Regions from separate parts of the Klebsiella sp. R445 genome, predicted to be linked through region 1. Evidence: predicted binding sites of a transcription regulator. Region 1 holds the regulator's gene; each other region holds the start of a gene.

Region 1 (4,546 bases):
TAAAGATGTGACCGACGGCGATCAGTACAAAACCAACCTTTCTCACTCCACCTGGAACGCCAACCTCGACTTCCAGTCCGGTTATGCTGCCGATATGTTCGGTCTTGACGTGGCGGCCTTTACCGCCATCGAAATGGCGGAAAGCAGCGAGAGCGGACACCCGAACGAAATTGCCTTCTCTTCACGAAATAAAGCGTATGACGAAGATTACTCTGGCGATAAGAGCGGGATCAGCCTGTATAAGGCTGCGGCGAAATTTAAATATGGCCCGGTATGGGCGCGTGCCGGTTATATCCAGCCAACCGGGCAAACGCTGCTGGCTCCGCACTGGAGCTTTATGCCGGGTACTTACCAGGGGGCTGAAGCCGGGGCCAATTTTGATTACGGCGACGCCGGTGCGCTGAGTTTCTCCTACATGTGGACGAACGAATACAAAGCGCCATGGCACATCGAAATGGATGAGTTCTATCAGAACGACAAGAAAACCAAAGTCGATTATCTGCACTCGCTGGGCGCCAAATACGATTTTAAAAATGACCTCGTGCTGGAAGCGGCGTTTGGTCAGGCTGAAGGTTATATCGACCAGTATTTTGCCAAAGCCAGCTACAAATTTGATATTGCCGGTACGCCGTTAAACACCAGCTACCAGTTCTACGGTACGCGTGACAAAGTCAGCAACGGCGGCAGCAACGATATTTACGACGGTACCGCCTGGCTGCAGGCATTGACCTTCGGTTACAAGGTCGCTGATGTGCTCGACCTGCGTCTGGAAGGGACCTGGGTGAAAGCCGATGGCCAGCAGGGTTACTTCCTGCAGCGTATGACCCCGACCTATGCGTCGTCCAACGGTCGTCTTGATGTGTGGTGGGATAACCGCTCTGACTTCAACGCCAACGGCGAAAAAGCGGTGTTCTTCGGCGCGATGTATGACATGAAAAACTGGAACATGCCGGGCTGGGCGTTTGGTGCATCATACGTTTACGCCTGGGATGCTAAGCCGGGAAGAATGTCTACGCCGGACGCTTACTACAACGCGGATACTCGTCTGAAAGAGTCGGCCTACAGCCTGGATGCCATGTACACCGTCCAGGACGGGCGCGCCAAAGGCACGTTGTTCAAACTGCACTTCACGCAATACGACAACCACTCCGATATCCCGAGCTGGAGCGGTGGTTATGGCAACATCTTCCAGGATGAGCGTGACGTGAAATTCATGGTTATTGCCCCGTTCACTATTTTCTGATGCCGTCGCGGCAGGCCTGAACCTGCCGCAACTCTGAGAGGTTAATGATGAAAAAACTGTTGCTCATCGCGATAATGGCATCAGGGTTGGTAGCCTGTACGCAGTCTCCCGCGCCGAAAGAAGATGCAAAACTGAAAGATGCCTACAGCGCCTGCATTAATACCGCGGAAGGCAACCCGGACAAGGTCCAGGCCTGCCAGAGCGTGCTGGATGTGCTGAAAGAAGATAAGCAGCATCAGCAGTTCGCAAATCAGGAAAGCGTGCGTGTCCTCGATTACCAGCAGTGTATTCTGGCGACCCGCACCGGCAACGATCAGGCCGTGAAAGCGCGTTGCGACCAGATCTGGAAAGAGATCCGCAGCAACAATACCAAGCCCTGATAGCCTTCTGCCATCAGCGCATAAAAAAAGCCAACCGTCAGGTTGGCTTTTTGCTGTTTGCGCGGCGGGAAACTTATTTTTCCACCGCGTCGTGTGCATGCTCATCTTCGCGGCAGTCGCCTTCTGCACAGTGGCCGTACAGGTACAGGCTGTGGTTGGTCAGACGAATGCCGTGACGGGTAGCGATTTCACGCTGGCGCGCTTCAATAGAGTCATCACTGAACTCGATCACTTTGCCACAATCGAGGCAAATAAGGTGATCGTGATGATGCTGCTGCGTCAGTTCGAAAACAGATTTACCGCCTTCGAAATTATGGCGGGTAACAATGCCAGCATCATCAAACTGGTTCAGTACGCGGTATACGGTAGCCAGACCAATTTCTTCACCCATGTCGATCAGGCGTTTGTATAAATCTTCCGCACTGACGTGATGGTTATCCGGTTCCTGTAAAACTTCCAGGATTTTTAATCGTGGAAGTGTGACTTTCAGGCCAGCCTTCTTTAATGCGGTATTGTTGTCAGTCATGCGGAATCTGTCCTGTTGCTAATCGATCTACTTCCATCAGCGGAAGTAATACAGAGAATCACCCGATGTAATGCGTCTCATTATAGAACTGCCATGTTGAAATGAAAACCGCAAGCATCGTGCCTTGTATGCTGTTAAAAACGAGGTGCCAGTTACAAACTGCGTCACCTGACCTCATCGAATCAGAGGACATTGTACAGATATGTGGTTAAAAGTTAAAAACTTGTAGCTATTAGTTTTATTGCTTTTACCTATCAAAGCGGCGAAACCATAAGGTAACGCCGTTTTATCATTATGCGTTTTTGATTTCTTCGAGGTGCAGCTCTTCAGAAATCTGCTTCACCCACTGAGAGACACGTTCGTTGGTCAATTCAGGCTGGCGATCTTCATCGATAGCCAGACCGACGAAGTGGTCGTCATCCGCCAGGCCTTTAGAGGCTTCAAAATGGTAGCCCGCCGTCGGCCAGTGACCCACGATAGTGGCGCCGCGCGGCTCGATAATGTCGCGAATGGTGCCTAATGCATCACAGAAATATTCTGCATAGTCTTCCTGGTCGCCGCAGCCAAACAGTGCAGCCAGTTTACCGTTGAAGTCGACCTCTTCCAGCGTCGGGAAGAAATCGTCCCAGTCGCACTGCGCTTCACCGTAGTACCAGGTAGGAATGCCGAGCAGCAGAATGTCGTAGGCTTCCAGATCTTCTTTGCTGCTCTTGGCAATGTCGTGAACATCAGCAACATCTTTACCAAGCTGCTTCTGAATCATTTTTGCAATATTCTCGGTGTTGCCCGTGTCGCTGCCAAAAAAGATGCCGATGATTGCCATGAGTAAAATAACCTCTTGAAACTTAATAATGTGGTAGTGGCGTAATGCCCGCAGATAACGGCAATCATAGCAGAACAGGCGCGGGCGCGGAAACAGCAATCACGCCCGACTGCACACTCTGCTACATGAAAGCGTTTTTTTGAGGATTTTCAGGCTTTATCCTGGCGATGCAGGGCAGCCAACTGAGTCATGAGTATCTCTTCGATCAAATCGCTGCGGTTCATATTGCGTGCTTCCGCCAGCTCATTGAGTGCGTCTACTGCCTCCGCGTTGAGTTTTAGCTCAACACGCTTCAGCCCGCGAACTTTATCGCGTTTGAGCTGATTACGTTTGTTGATGCGCAGTTGTTCATCGCGCGCAAGCGGATTGGTCTTTGGTCTTCCCGGGCGCCGCTCGGTTGCGAACAAATCTAATGTCGTACGGTCCGTTTGTTCTTTTGCCATGATTCTGAGTGACTTCGGGGAAACAGGTTGTCGGGCTATAGCCGACACAGATAGCGCGCCATAATACATCAGGCGAACCGCTGCGCCAACGACCGCGGGCATTCTGCTGCGCGGTCGGGCAGTTTTTAGCCAGTTAGGCCTGTCGTGTGCTCAGATAGCGGCGAATTGCGCGCAAAACGGCCTCCGGTTTCTCGGCATGGACCCAGTGGCCGGCCCCGGCAATCACATGCGCCCGCGCCTGCGGGAACTGGGCGAGCAGGGTGTTACGATAGGCATCGGTGACGTAAGGTGAATTCCCGCCAGGGATAAACAGCGCCGGATGCGGCCACGCCGGAATAGGTTCCCAGCCCACAATATGCGGGTACTGGTCCCATAGCACCGGCACATTAAAGCGCCACTGGCCATCGACGAAGGATTTCAGCAGGAACTGAATCACCCCTTCTTCCTGCAGATGTTCGCGCATCACGGCGGCTGCCTGCTGGCGAGAGGTCGCGGCGGCTTCGGTGACGGCGTTAATAGCGGCAAAAATTTCGTCGTGGCGACGCACGTGATAATCCACAGGGGCAATATCGATAGCGACCAGGCCATCAATGCGATCGGCGGCCACGGCGCTGAGCGCCATCACCGCTTTACCGCCCATCGAATGACCGATAAACGTGGCTTTCTCAATCTGTCGATCGTCCAGCGTATCGATCAGATCCTGCGCCATCGCCGCATAGCTCATCTCTGGTGAACGAGGGGAGAGCCCATGATTTCGCATATCAACCTGCACAACATCGTGGTCGCTGACCAGATCGCGAGCGAGGATCCCGAGGTTGTCGAGACTGCCGAACAGGCCGTGGACGAGGATGACAGGAGAATTATTGTGCGGATTTTGTGCAGATTGCGCGCGGCTATTTAATTTCATGGCAAAGTTCTTTTTTTCGCTTCGTCGGGTTAGGGTATTATGTTGGACATTCTGCCATCCGGCTGCAAGACCCAGAGCTATCTGAGTTTTACCGCCATCCTGGTTTGACGCTATTCGCGGTCAGGATTTGTCCTTATAATCCTGACAACTTGTATTCAGAATAAGATATCGCACTGGATTAAGATGAAAACAATTGAAGTTGATGATGATCTCTATCGCTATAT
Region 2 (4,546 bases), 490 kb from region 1:
GCGCTTTCGTGACGGCTTAACGGTGTTTGATGCCCGTGGCCAGTGGCTGGGTAATGACGGTAGCGTGGCCCGCGAGCAGAGCAAAGCGCTGATGCTGATTCACGGTAAAGACGGCAAGAGCGAAGAGGGGATTGAAGCGCTGCGTAACCTCTATAAATCACGCTTTGCTCAGGAGTCGGTGATGCGGGTCGACCAGCCGGTCTGCGTTCACTTCTGATAGCGTGAGGGATAATCCCGGCTGGCGTTGCGCTTAGCCGGGATTCGGTTTGAGTTCAGGTGCTTACAGCACCAGTCCGGCAAAGCTGGCGGACAGCAGGCTCACCAGGGTGGCGCCGTACACCAGACGCAGGCCGAAGCGGGAAACAATATTCCCTTGCTGCTCGTTCAGCCCCTTAATGGCGCCAGCAATGATGCCAATGGAGGCAAAATTGGCGAACGAGACCAGGAACACCGAAAGGATCCCCAGCCCGCGCGGCGTCATGCTGGCGGCAATTTTTTGCAGCTCAATCATCGCCACGAACTCATTGGCCACCAGTTTGGTTGCCATAATACTGCCGGCGTTCAGCGCATCGCTCAGCGGAATACCGATAAGCCAGGCCAGCGGATAAAAGACATAGCCGAGGATCTGCTGGAAGCTAAGACCAAACAGCGTGGCAAACAGGGCATTAATGGCGCTGATGATGGCAATAAAGCCAATCAGCATGGCCAGAATAATCATCGCCACTTTGAAGCCCGCAAGAATATATTCTCCGAGCATTTCAAAGAAGCTTTGTGATTCGTGCAGCTTCTCGAGCTTAATTTCTTCTTCGCTGCCCGGACGCGTCGGGTTAATAATCGACAGAACAATAAAGGTGCTGAACATATTCAGGATCAGCGCGGCGACCACATATTTCGCATCGAGCATGCTCATATACGCGCCGACGATGGAAAGCGACACTGTCGACATCGCGGTGGCGGCCATGGTAAACAACCGGCGCGAGGAGAGGTCGCCCAGCACGCCTTTGTAGGCGATGAAATTCTCGGACTGCCCGAGGATCAGTGAGCTGACGGCGTTAAAGGATTCGAGTTTCCCCATGCCGTTAACTTTCGACAGCAGGGTGCCAATCAGGCGAATAAAGATTGGCAAGATGCGCCAGTGCTGGAGGATGCCGATCAGCGCAGAAATAAAGACAATCGGACACAGCACGCCGAGGAAAATAAAGGCCATTCCTTTTTCGCTCATGCCGCCAAATACAAAGTTGGTGCCCTCGGCGGCAAAGCCGAGTAAAGAGGTGAAGAAGCTGGAAATATTTTTCACTATCCACAGGCCGCTTTCGGCGTGGAGGAAAAAGAATGCCAGGGCAATTTCAATGATAATTAACTGGATAATATAGCGGATGCGGATTTTTTGTCGGTCATAGCTGACCAGCCAGGCAAGGCCAAGGATAACCACCAGCGCCAGCAGGAAGTGCAAAAATTGTGTCATGTTATTCATTTCGCAGGTCAATAAGGCCGCTATTTAGCCACAGCCGTTACGCCCGGTAAATATCTAACCGGAAAAATCCACCATGACGATGGTGTGCTGTTGGCGCAGACAAATAATCCCATAAGTAATTATTTTGTAGCGATTAATTTACAACTCGATACCATTCGCTCTACATTTTGCTTGTGTTTCTGCTTATTGTAATGATAATCACTATCAGAAATATTTACCTATCTTTGCATCTTCTGACGGCGATTCACATTTAAGGTGTCGGCATGTTTGTCCCATTTCTCATTATGTTACGCGAAGGGCTGGAAGCGGCGCTGATTGTCAGCCTGATTGCCAGCTATCTCAAACGCACCCAGCGCGGTAACTGGATTGGCGTGATGTGGATCGGCGTTATCCTCGCCGCAGCACTCTGTCTGGGCCTCGGCATCTTTATCAACGAAACCACCGGCGAATTTCCGCAGCGTGAACAGGAGCTGTTCGAAGGCATCGTCGCGCTGGTGGCGGTGTGCATCCTGACCTGGATGGTGTTCTGGATGCGCAAGGTGTCGCGCAACGTTAAGCAACAGCTGGAGCAGGCGGTGGATAATGCGCTGCAGCGCGGCAATAACCACGGCTGGGCGCTGGTCATGATGGTCTTTTTCGCCGTGGCGCGGGAAGGGCTGGAGTCGGTGTTCTTCCTGCTGGCAGCCTTTCAGCAGGATGTCGGGATTTGGCCGCCGATCGGGGCGATGCTCGGACTGGCGACCGCCATTGTCCTCGGTTTTCTGCTGTACTGGGGCGGCATTCGCCTTAATCTCGGCGCGTTCTTCAAGTGGACCAGCCTGTTTATTCTGCTGGTGGCGGCGGGTCTGGCTGCCGGGGCGATTCGCGCTTTCCATGAAGCCGGGCTGTGGAACCATTTCCAGGACGTCGCGTTCGATCTGAGCGGCGTGCTGTCGACGCACACCCTGTTCGGTACGCTACTCGAAGGGATCTTCGGATACCAGGAGACGCCGACCGTCAGCGAAGTGGCGGTGTACTTTATCTATTTGATTCCGGCGTTGGTGCTGTTTGCCCTGCCGCCGCGTAGCAATACAGCAACCTCGCGCACGGCTCCCCTTAAATAGAGCTCCGCAGGATATTGGGTTACACCTACTTACCGAAAGGGATGATCATCATGATTCATTTTCGCCGTAGTGCGCTGCAGCTTGCCGTCGCAGCGTTGTTCAGCTCTGCCTTTTACGCTCAGGCTGCGGATATTCCGCAGGTAAAAGTCACCGTTAATGATAAACAGTGTGAGCCAATGAACGTGACCGTGAAAGCGGGTAAAACACAGTTCATTATTCAGAACCACAGCCAGAAAGCGCTGGAGTGGGAGATCCTCAAGGGCGTGATGGTGGTGGAAGAGCGCGAGAACATTGCGCCGGGCTTCACCCAAAAGCTGACGGCAAACCTGCAGCCGGGCGAATATGACATGACCTGCGGCCTGCTGACGAACCCGAAAGGCAAGCTGATTGTTACCGGCGAGGCCACTAAAGACGCGGCTAAAGCCGATGCGGTCCTGAGCCTGGGCGAGGCGATCACCGCCTATAAAGCCTATGTCACCGCCGAAACCGCTGCGCTGGTCAGCGGCACCAAAGCCTTTACCGATGCGGTGAAAGCGGGCGATATCGAAAAAGCCAAAGCGCTGTATGCGCCGACCCGCCAGCATTACGAGCGCATCGAGCCTATCGCCGAGCTGTTCTCCGACCTTGACGGCAGCATTGATGCCCGTGAAGACGATTATGAGAAGAAGGCGGAAGATCCGAAATTTACCGGCTTCCACCGTCTGGAAAAAGCGCTGTTTGGCGACAACAGCGTCAAAGGGATGGAGCAGTATGCCACCCAGCTGAACGACGATGTGCTGGAGCTGCAAAAACGCATCAGCGAGCTGGCGTTCCCGCCGTCTAAAGTGGTGGGCGGCGCGGCTGGCCTGATCGAAGAAGTGGCGGCCAGCAAAATCAGCGGGGAAGAAGATCGCTACAGCCACACCGACCTGTGGGACTTCCAGGCCAACATCGACGGCGCGCAGAAGATTGTTGACCTGCTGCGTCCGCAACTGCAAAAAGAGAACAGTACGCTGCTGGCGAAAATTGACGCTAACTTCAAGAAAGTTGACGGCATTCTCAGCAAATACCGCACCAAAGACGGCTTTGAAACCTATGACAAGCTGACCGATGCGGACCGTAATGCGCTGAAAGGGCCGATCACCACTCTGGCGGAAGATCTGGCGCAGCTGCGTGGGATCCTCGGTCTGGACTAAGTCGATGGCAGAACAGAAGCAATTCGACGTGGATGAACCTTCACGTCGTCAATTATTAAAAGGGATCGGCGCGCTGGGTGGCGCGCTGGCCATTGCCGGTGGCTGTCCGGTGGCGCACGCGGCGAAGGGCGGCAGCGCGCCGGGCGTGCTCTCTCCTGACGCGCGGGCCGAGGTGCAGCCTTTTTACGGGCAGCACCAGGCGGGCGTACTGACGCCGCAGCAGGCCTCGATGATGCTGGTGGCCTTTGATGTACTGGCCAGCGATAAAGCAGACCTTGAACGGCTGTTTCGTCTGCTGACCCAGCGCATTGCCTTTCTGACCAAAGGTGGCCCGGCGCCGGATACGCCGAATCCGCGTCTGCCGCCGATGGACTCGGGGATCCTCGGACCGTGGATCTCGCCGGACAACCTGACGGTGACCGTGTCGCTGGGCTATTCGCTGTTTGACCAGCGTTACGGGCTGGCGAACCACGCGCCGAAAAAGCTGCAACCGATGACGCGTTTCCCCAACGATTCGCTGGACGCCGCGCTCTGTCACGGCGATCTGCTGCTGCAAATCTGTGCCAATACTCAGGATACGGTGATCCACGCGCTGCGCGATGTGATTAAGCACACCCCGGATCTGCTGAGCGTGCGCTGGAAGCGTGAAGGGTTTATCTCCAGTAGCGCCGCGCAGAGTAAAGGCAAAGAGACGCCGGTAAACCTGCTGGGCTTTAAAGACGGCACCGCAAACCCGGTTAGCACCGATAAGGCGCTGATGGATGAAGTGGTGTGGGTCACCGCCGGCCAGGGTG
Region 3 (4,546 bases), 510 kb from region 1:
CCCTCACCGCCATATTTTAAGAAGAGCTCGTACGCAAGTACGGGCTTTTTTTTCGCATGTTGCACCCCACCAGGGGGGATGAGAACCCCCGACCGGGGTTCGACAACTGGCAACGCCAGTTGGACAGACCGCGAGCCTGTGAGCGGGCTGCCCGCACAAAAATGCCGGGAGCATTTTTGAACAACGCTTGCGTTGGCCCCGAAGGGGCGAGGCCCAGGGATGGGCCGAGTAACGGCGAGCGAAGCGAGTCAATCCCCCCCTCACCGCCATATTTTAAGAAGAGCTCGTACGTAAGTACGGGCTTTTTTTTCGCATATTGCACCCCACCAGGGGGGATGAGAACCCCCGACCGGGGTTCGACAACTGGCAACGCCAGTTGGACAGACCGCGAGCCTGTGAGCGGGCTGCCCGCACAAAAATGCCGGGAGCATTTTTGAACAACGCCTGCGTTGGCCCCGAAGGGGCGAGGCCCAGGGATGGGCCGAGTAACGGCGAGCGAAGCGAGTCAATCCCCCCCTCACCGCCATATTTTAAGAAGAGCTAGTACGCAAGTACGGGCTTTTTTTTCGCATGTGACCCGTCCTGAATAGCGTTGACACGTTCCTGACTTAAATCCGGAGAACGTGATGATGACTGAGTTCAAACGCACCCAACGTGATTATCCTCTATCCTTTAAAATAGCCGTTGTCGGGCAGGTCGAAAAAGGCGAGATGACCTACAAGCAGGCCCAGCAGCGGTATGGCATTCAGGGGCGCTCCACCGTGCTTGTCTGGCTGCGTAAATATGGCCGGCTTGACTGGAGCCCCGGTCTTCCTGACCTGGTGAAGAGGAAACTGCCTGTGGCTCAGACGACTGTCCCGCTTACACCCGAGCAAAGAATCAGGGAACTTGAAGAACAGCTTAAGCTGGCAAACCAGAAAGCTGAGTTTTTGAATCGGTTATCAATGTTCTGAAAAATGATTACGGGGTGAGCATCGTAAAAAAGCGGCCCGGCAAGTCCTCTCGCAAAGTCCGGCCCAAAAATAACCGTTACACGCGTATGCCAGTTCCTGGGGCACAGCAGACAGGCATGGTATCAGGACAACACAAGGCGCAGAAAACAACAGGAACATCATGCTCAGGTTCTTGATTTTGTTGCCCGCGTCAGGTGCCGTCAGCCGCGAATCGGTACGCGTAAACTGCACTATCTGCTGAACACTCAGGCCGATAAAACGCTGAATATCGGACGGGACCGTCTGTTTAACCTGCTGGATGAATACCGACTTCTGGTGCCAGTGAAACGGGCATATCACAAAACCACCAACAGCCATCATCGCTTTTACCGGCATCCTAATCTGCTGAAACCCGGCCCTGAACAGGTTACCGCCCTTGGGCCAGAGCAGGTCTGGGCCGCTGATATAACTTATCTTCCTCTGCGCAGCGGCACGGCTTATCTGAGTCTGGTCACTGATGCCTGCTCCAGAAAAATCGTGGGCTACCATGTCGGGGAAAACCTGCAGACAGAAAATGTGGTAAAAGCGTTCAGACAGGCACTGAGGCAGAGAAAAACGACAGGTCCGCTGGTACACCACTCTGACAGAGGACTGCAATACTGCTCGGTACTTTATCAGTCAGTTCATGAAAGAAACGGAATAACCTGTTCAATGACCGATGGTTATGACTGCTACCAGAATGCGCTGGCTGAGCGGGTAAACGGGATCCTAAAAAATGAATTTTTACTCTCGCGTCCTGCAGACCTGGCGCAGGCCCGGGAAATGGTAAAAGAATCCGTGGCAATCTATAACCATGAGCGGCCACACCTGGCCCTGAAATACAAAACGCCCGATGATGTTCATCAGGCGTTTTACAGACAGAAAACTGTCAACCTATATCAGGACTAGTCAATGTTGCACCTGCCATTTTGTCAGCACAGTTATCGCAACCATCGCTCCCCTCGCTGTTGCATCCCCACACTGCCATCCACTCTCTGGCAGATTACGCAATATTTGTTAACAAAACGTTACTGCATCTGCTGGTGCAATGAATAGCCTGATGACATTTGCGTAGTCTGAAATTGCATTTTCGGATGATACTGAATGTAAATATTTGTATTGCTAATAACACCATTTCTCCTTATTTTTCGCTACTACAGGAGTTGTGTTTACAGCCAGACCGTGAGCACAAAAAATAACCACATCATTAAAAGGTGTTACAAGTCATATTTATCAATACGTTATAAATAACAGCGTGCCAGATCACATTCCCCTCAGCCCCTGTATCCCTGATGGAAAATTTTTACATCCTCTTACATAAAAACGAAAAATTGACGAACAATGTAGAAAAAAAGGAGAAACGCCGCACCCAATATACAATGATAATCAATCTCATTATCATCCGCATCTGCGCCTTATTCCTGCATATTATGGAGATAATGAAAATGAATGTTACTTTTTATGGTAGAAAGCGCCCGATAACGCTGCTTTTTGCCAGCTTACTGTCCACTCCTGCTTTGGCTGCCGAACCGACAGAAAATCTCGCTGATGATGAAGTCATGCTGGTCACGGCTGAACAGGAGCTAAAACAGCAACCAGGCGTCTCGATCATCACGGCAGAAGACATTCAAAAAAGCCCTCCGGTGAACGATCTTTCTGACATCATCCGTAAAATGCCCGGCGTCAACCTGACCGGCAACGGTGCCAGCGGCAGCCGCGGTAACAACCGCCAAATCGATATTCGCGGCATGGGGCCGGAAAACACCCTGGTACTGATCGATGGTGTGCCGGTGAGTTCTCGTAACTCCGTTCGCTACAGCTGGCGTGGCGAACGTGATTCTCGCGGCGATACCAACTGGGTGCCGGCGGAAATGGTGGAACGTATTGAAGTGATTCGCGGCCCGGCAGCCGCACGTTATGGTTCAGGTGCAGCCGGTGGTGTGGTGAATATCATCACCAGGCGCCCTACCAACGATTGGCACGGTTCACTCTCTCTCTACACCAACCAGCCAGAAAACAGCAAAGAAGGCGACACCCGTCGCGCTAACTTCAACCTCAGTGGCCCGTTGGCAGGCGACGCACTGACGATGCGTCTGTACGGCAACCTCAACCGCACCGATGCCGATGCCTTTGACATCAATACCGCACAAAACGGCTCCTATGCCGCGGGCCGTGAAGGCGTGCGCAATAAAGACATCAGCGGTGTGCTGTCCTGGAAAGTGACGCCAACCCAGATCGTTGATTTCTCCTATGACTACAGCCGTCAGGGAAATATCTACGCTGGTGATACTCAAAACAGCAATAGTAATAGCAGCGCGAACGGTCTGGTTGAATCGTTATATGGCAGCGAAACAAACCGCTTATACCGTCAAAACTACGGTATCACCCATAACGGTATCTGGGACTGGGGGACGTCCAGGCTTAACTTTAACTATGAAAAAACCAATAACACGCGCTTAAAAGAAGGTACCGGCGGCAGTACCGAAGGCATGATTAATAGCGATGAGAATTCGACCAGCCGCCTGGAAAGTTATCGCGCGGGCGGGGAAATAAACTTCCCTCTGCAACTGCTGGTTGATCAAACGGTAACCCTCGGGGCGGAATGGAACCGTGATGAGCTCAACGATCCCGCCTCCATGCAATCCGCAAACACAAACTTATATTTGCCGGGTAGCTCAGGCGATCCTTCCCAACGCAGCAGTAAAAACTCCGCCACCATCAGCTCACTCTATTTCGAAGATAATATTGCGGCAACCGACAGCACCGAGGTTATTCCGGGCCTGCGCTTTGATTATCACGATCAATTCGGTGCTAACTGGAGCCCCAGCCTGAATATGTCGCAAGGGCTGGGCGAATATTTCGTCTTGAAAGCTGGTATCGCGCGCGCATTTAAAGCTCCCAACCTTTATCAGTCAACGCCTGGCTATCTCCTGTCCACCCGTGGCAACGGCTGCCCGATTGGTCTGAGCCAGTGCTATTTACTCGGTAACGATAACCTCGATCCTGAAATTAGCGTCAACAAAGAAGTGGGAATAGAATTCAGCCATGCAGGCTACACTGCCGGTATTACCTACTTCCGTAATGATTATAAAAATAAAATCGTGTCAGGGACGTCTGCTATTTATAGCAATGGCACCTATAACGTATTGCAGTGGGAGAACGGCGGTAAAGCCATCGTTGAAGGGCTCGAAGGTAACCTGGCCATTCCTCTGATTGCCGATACGCTGGAATGGCGCACCAACGCGACCTACATGTTCCGTTCTGAAAGCAAAAAAACGGGTAATCCGCTATCCGTCATCCCGGAATTTACCATCAACTCCCAACTGGAATGGCAAGTAACTCAGGACCTGAGTACCGACATTAACTGGACGCAATATGGTCGCCAGAAACCGCGCCAGTATGCTGAAACCACCCTTGAAAGCAGGAATGGACTTTCCCAGAAAGAGATTAGTCCTTACTCCATCGTGGGTTTAAACGTCAATTATGACATCACAAAAAGTCTGCGCGCCAATGCCGGTATCAACAACCTGTTTGATAAACGTGTTTACCGCGAGGATGAAGGTGCTTCTACCTAT
Region 4 (4,546 bases), 1.2 Mb from region 1:
CGCTCATCTGTCCTCGCTTACTGCGTGGCAGGTGTGGCCTTCGCGTCTGCGTCCACAGGGCTGGCTTTCGCAGTGGCCTGCTGCTTACGCGCCATCTCATCGATGATCAGCCGGTAGGCAATGTAGTACTTATAGATATTACTGACGTAGGTCACGGTCTCGGAACCGATCTTCTCCGCGGCCAGATACTCGACGTTGCCAAACCAGATATTAGGGTCAAAACCGCGTTTTTGGGTCTCGGTACGTAAGCGGGCGATCCGCGCCGGGCCGGCGTTATAAGAGGCGAACGAAAAGAGCGCCTTATCGAGTTTTGTCATCGGCTCGTCGCCATAATAACGATCGATCATCCAGCGCATATATTTCACCCCGGCATGGATATTGGGATCCAGCTTATTGATATCCCCGACCTTGAGCTCTTTGCCGGTTCGCGGCATCACCTGCATCACCCCGATGGCGCCGACGTGGCTACGCACCGACTGATTAAGGCGTGACTCCTGATAGCCCTGTGCCGCCATTAACAGCCAGTCAACGTCATACTCATCGCCATATTTACGGAAGATCTCCACCATGGCTAAAAATTTACGTCGCTCCTTCTGGGCAGCGGCGTTTTTGACATATTTCGCGTCTTTCAGGTAGCGCAGCAGAATGGTATTGCCCAGCCTGCTGCCCTGACCGTTCGCTTTGATAAAGCCATTCAGAGAGGCGAGAAGCTGCGGGCTGTTCTTACGTACCGCCCAACCGATGTTGGCATTGTCGCGCAGCACCATATCCTTGTGGACCTGAATGTTGGGGAAAACCTGCTGCCAGAACAACGCGATATGGCGGTCAACGACGGTCAGCGGAATCAGGCCGGCGTTCAGCATTTCAATCAGATCCTCATCCTCGAGCGATTCCGGAACGGTTTCGATAATCACCGGTGGCTGCGAAGCTTTGGCAAAGCGCGCGTTGAGGGCCACCAGACTCTGGTAATAGCTGGAGGACTGGCGCACATAGACCTTCTTACCGGAAAGCTGATCGAGGCTGCTTACCGCCGGGGTTCCCGGGGCGCTCAGCAACAGCTCCTGGACGTTGGCGTAGACCGGCGCGGTGAAGTCCGCCAGCTGTTTGCGCTCATCGGTCATGGTGAGATTGGCGGCGATAATATCGCCCTTGCCGGCCTCGAGCTCGCTGAAAAGCCGGTCACGGGCGACGGGAACAAAGACGATGCGCACTTTCAGATGGCGGTGCTTGAGCTTCTGCTCTTTCATCAGCTGTTGGTTAAGGCTGCGCTCGTACTCGATAAAAATATCGTGCGTCGCCCCGCGCTGGGTGCCTTTGTCGATAAAGAAAAAGGTCTTGCTGTAGGTGGTTAATACCCGGATCACCCGCCGGTCGAGCATGCCAGGTAAATCGCCTTTCCAGGGCTTCAGCATCTCTTCCGTATGGACTTCCAGCGTCTCTCGTTCCTCATCGGACGGCGGTTTCTTTTCCGCAGACGCCGCATAAACCGCGGTGGTGAACAGCAGGGTCGCAAGGCAGGCAAAGCAGACGCTAGCGTATCGGGAAAACGAGAGGATGTTCATGGAGTGACGCTCCGCAGATGCATCCTTTTATTTTAGCCAACTCTGCGCCGTTAGCCTGTTCCTTTACCAGATAAAATGTAGGGGATCTGCGCACTGCCTCTGAGATATTTCCCGCTGCGCTGGGATATATTTTCGACCAACAATATACGATGCTTATGGCGATTAAATAAGGGATAAGCGTCTTAATAGCCATTAATCATTGTGAAGACAATATGAGTAAATAATGTTTATATTGTGATGAAGTTATTCATTTTATTAATTTAATAATTCTATGAGTTATTTTTATCGTTTCCTATCCTGTTGTTTTACAGCATTAATCTAAAAATGGCAGAGTTATTTAATATTATCAACTTGATAATGAATCTCATTTCTAATAACGTGATAAAGCACCATAATCATATTCAGGGCTGATCGGAAAACGCTATCTAAGAATAGTGCGGAACGCGTATTTCTTCATTTTTGATAAGGCGAAAGTTTATATTCTGGCCGCAGGCTATTGCTATCCCGTTCATTGACCGGGAGGGGCTTCGCTACGCCAGAACCAGGCAGTCAGTGCTACGCATGGAAATGATGACCGTTGTTTATCTGAATGATGGAAGTGCCGCGCCCCGGCAGCAACAAAGAAAACAGGGCATATTTCATGAAACAATACTCAAACTACTCGTTGGCCGTGCTCATTCACGCGGCTATCTGGGGAGTGGTGTTACCTGCGCAGGCCGCCGATAGCAGTACTTCAAAAGAGACGAAGACCGCCAGTACCTCCACCGCTGCGCCAGAGAACGAAGAGACCATGGTGGTCACCGCCGCCAAACAGACCTTACAGGCTCCTGGCGTATCAACGCTGAGCGCCGATGAGATCCGCAAACACCCGCCAGCCCGCGATATTTCAGAACTTATTCGCACCCAGCCGGGGGTGAACCTCACCGGCAACTCAACCAGCGGCCAGCGTGGCAACAACCGACAAATCGATATTCGCGGCATGGGGCCTGAAAATACCTTAATCCTGATCGACGGTAAGCCGGTCACCAGCCGCAACTCGGTGCGCTATGGCTGGCGTGGCGATCGGGATACCCGCGGCGATACCGGCTGGGTGCCGGCGGAGATGATCGATCACATTGATGTGGTGCGCGGTCCTGCGGCGGCACGCTATGGCAACGGCGCCATGGGTGGGGTGGTGAATATCATCACCAAACCGGTGAATAACGAATGGCATGGTTCCTGGAACACCTACATGAATGCGCCTCAGCATCGCAAAGAGGGGGCGACCAAACGCACCAACTTCAGCCTTGAAGGGCCGATGTCGGACAGCGTCAGTTTTAATTTATGGGGCAACCTGAGTAAGACCCAGGCCGATGCCCAGGATATTAACTCGGGTCATGAGGCCGATCGTACCGGCACCTACGCCGGCTCTTACCCGGCCGGGCGCGAAGGGGTGGTTAATAAGGATATTCACGGCAAGGTGCGCTGGGAGTTTGCGCCGATGCAGGCGCTGGAGTTCGAAACCGGCTACAGCCGCCAGGGCAACCTCTATGCGGGGGATACGCAGAACACCAACACCAGTACGCTGGTGAAAAGCATGTACGGCAAAGAGACCAACCGGATTTACCGGCAGACCTACGGCATCACCTGGACCGGCGGCTGGGATAACGGCGTGACCAGTAACAGCTATGCGCAGTACGAACATACGCGCAACTCACGGATGAATGAAGGGCTGGCGGGGGGCACCGAAGGGATCTTCTCCAGCAACGAATTCTCTGATATCGATCTCGCAGATGTGCTGTTGCACAGCGAGGTCAACATACCGTTTACGCTGGGGTTCGAGCAGAACCTGACGCTGGGCACCGAATGGAACCAGCAGCGGATGAAAGATGGCACCTCGACGTCGCAGTCGCTCTCTTACGGTTCAATCGACGGCATTTCGACGTCCGGGCGTACGCCTTACAGTAGCGCTGAAATTTTCTCGTTGTTTACCGAAGACAATATCGCGTTGACCGACAGCACCATGCTGACGCCAGCCCTGCGCTTCGACCACCACAGCATCGTCGGTAATAACTGGAGCCCATCGCTGAACTTGTCCCAGGGGCTGAGCGATGACTGGACTCTGAAACTCGGCATTGCACGTGCCTATAAAGCGCCGAACCTCTATCAGCTCAACCCCAACTACATTCTGTACAGCAACGGCCAGGGGTGCTACTCCAGCAGCTCCGCCTGCTATCTGATGGGTAACAGCGACCTGAAAGCCGAGACCAGCGTCAACAAAGAGATTGGCATTGAGTACAAGCACGAAGGCTATCAGGCCGGGATCACCTGGTTCCGTAACGACTACCACAATAAAATTGAGTCCGGGTATTCGGCCGTCGGCACGGCCAGCAACGGGACCACCAATATCTACCAGTGGGAGAACGTTCCTAAAGCGCTGGTAGAGGGGCTGGAAGGGTCGTTAAATGTGCCGGTAGGTGAAACGGTCAACTGGAGCAACAATCTGACCTGGATGCTGCAAAGCAAGAACAAAACCACCGGTGACCGACTGTCGGTGATCCCGGAGTTTACCCTTAACTCGACGCTGAGCTGGCAGGTTCGCGAGGACTTCTCGCTGCAAAGCACCTTTACCTGGTACGGACGCCAGAAACCAAAACGCTTCAATTACAAAGGCGAGCCGGTGTCGGGTAGCGAGCTGAACGAGCTGAGCCCGTACAGCATCGTCGGGATGAGCGCGACCTGGGATGTGAACAAAAACCTCAGTCTGACCAGCGGCATCGATAACCTCTTTGATATTCGTCACTATCGTGCCGGGAATGCGCAAACCACCGGGAACGCCACCACCGGAGCCTATTTATACGGTGCCGGGGCTGAAACCTATAATGAGTCCGGACGGACGTTCTATGTCAGCGTAAATACCCATTTCTAATCGTTGACCGCCAGGCCGGGAGTGTGACAGATCCCGGCCTGTTATTTCCATCCCTGAATGATTCATCTGCAGGTGA

The links. Region 1 encodes Fur, which represses iron uptake genes when iron is present. Its sites were predicted from a motif close to ATAATAATGAGAACNACTATCAA; they were not measured.
Region 2: the regulator Fur is predicted to act here: its motif matches at 1,660-1,682, upstream of efeU (iron uptake transporter permease EfeU).
Region 3: the regulator Fur is predicted to act here: its motif matches at 2,351-2,373, upstream of ACMYSN_RS05430 (TonB-dependent siderophore receptor).
Region 4: the regulator Fur is predicted to act here: its motif matches at 1,914-1,936, upstream of ACMYSN_RS13265 (TonB-dependent siderophore receptor).

The regions. Positions count from the first base shown of each region.
Region 1 is NZ_CP180446.1:1,651,763-1,656,308, reverse strand. Features, by position in the region: gene chiP (chitoporin ChiP) at 1-1,243, shown strand, start outside; gene ACMYSN_RS07715 (ChiQ/YbfN family lipoprotein) at 1,291-1,623, shown strand; gene fur (ferric iron uptake transcriptional regulator) at 1,697-2,149, opposite strand; gene fldA (flavodoxin) at 2,442-2,972, opposite strand; gene ybfE (LexA regulated protein) at 3,122-3,415, opposite strand; gene ybfF (esterase) at 3,549-4,322, opposite strand; gene seqA (replication initiation negative regulator SeqA) at 4,506-4,546, shown strand, end outside.
Region 2 is NZ_CP180446.1:1,163,251-1,167,796, reverse strand. Features, by position in the region: gene ACMYSN_RS05500 (DUF3574 domain-containing protein) at 1-217, shown strand, start outside; gene ACMYSN_RS05495 (NupC/NupG family nucleoside CNT transporter) at 281-1,465, opposite strand; gene efeU (iron uptake transporter permease EfeU) at 1,738-2,577, shown strand; gene efeO (iron uptake system protein EfeO) at 2,625-3,752, shown strand; gene efeB (deferrochelatase/peroxidase EfeB) at 3,757-4,546, shown strand, end outside.
Region 3 is NZ_CP180446.1:1,146,728-1,151,273, forward strand. Features, by position in the region: tRNA gene ACMYSN_RS05420 (tRNA-Ser) at 1-12, shown strand, start outside; partial or broken gene ACMYSN_RS05425 (IS3 family transposase) at 627-1,880, shown strand; gene ACMYSN_RS05430 (TonB-dependent siderophore receptor) at 2,417-4,546, shown strand, end outside.
Region 4 is NZ_CP180446.1:2,831,615-2,836,160, reverse strand. Features, by position in the region: gene ACMYSN_RS13270 (MltF family protein) at 18-1,562, opposite strand; gene ACMYSN_RS13265 (TonB-dependent siderophore receptor) at 2,203-4,470, shown strand.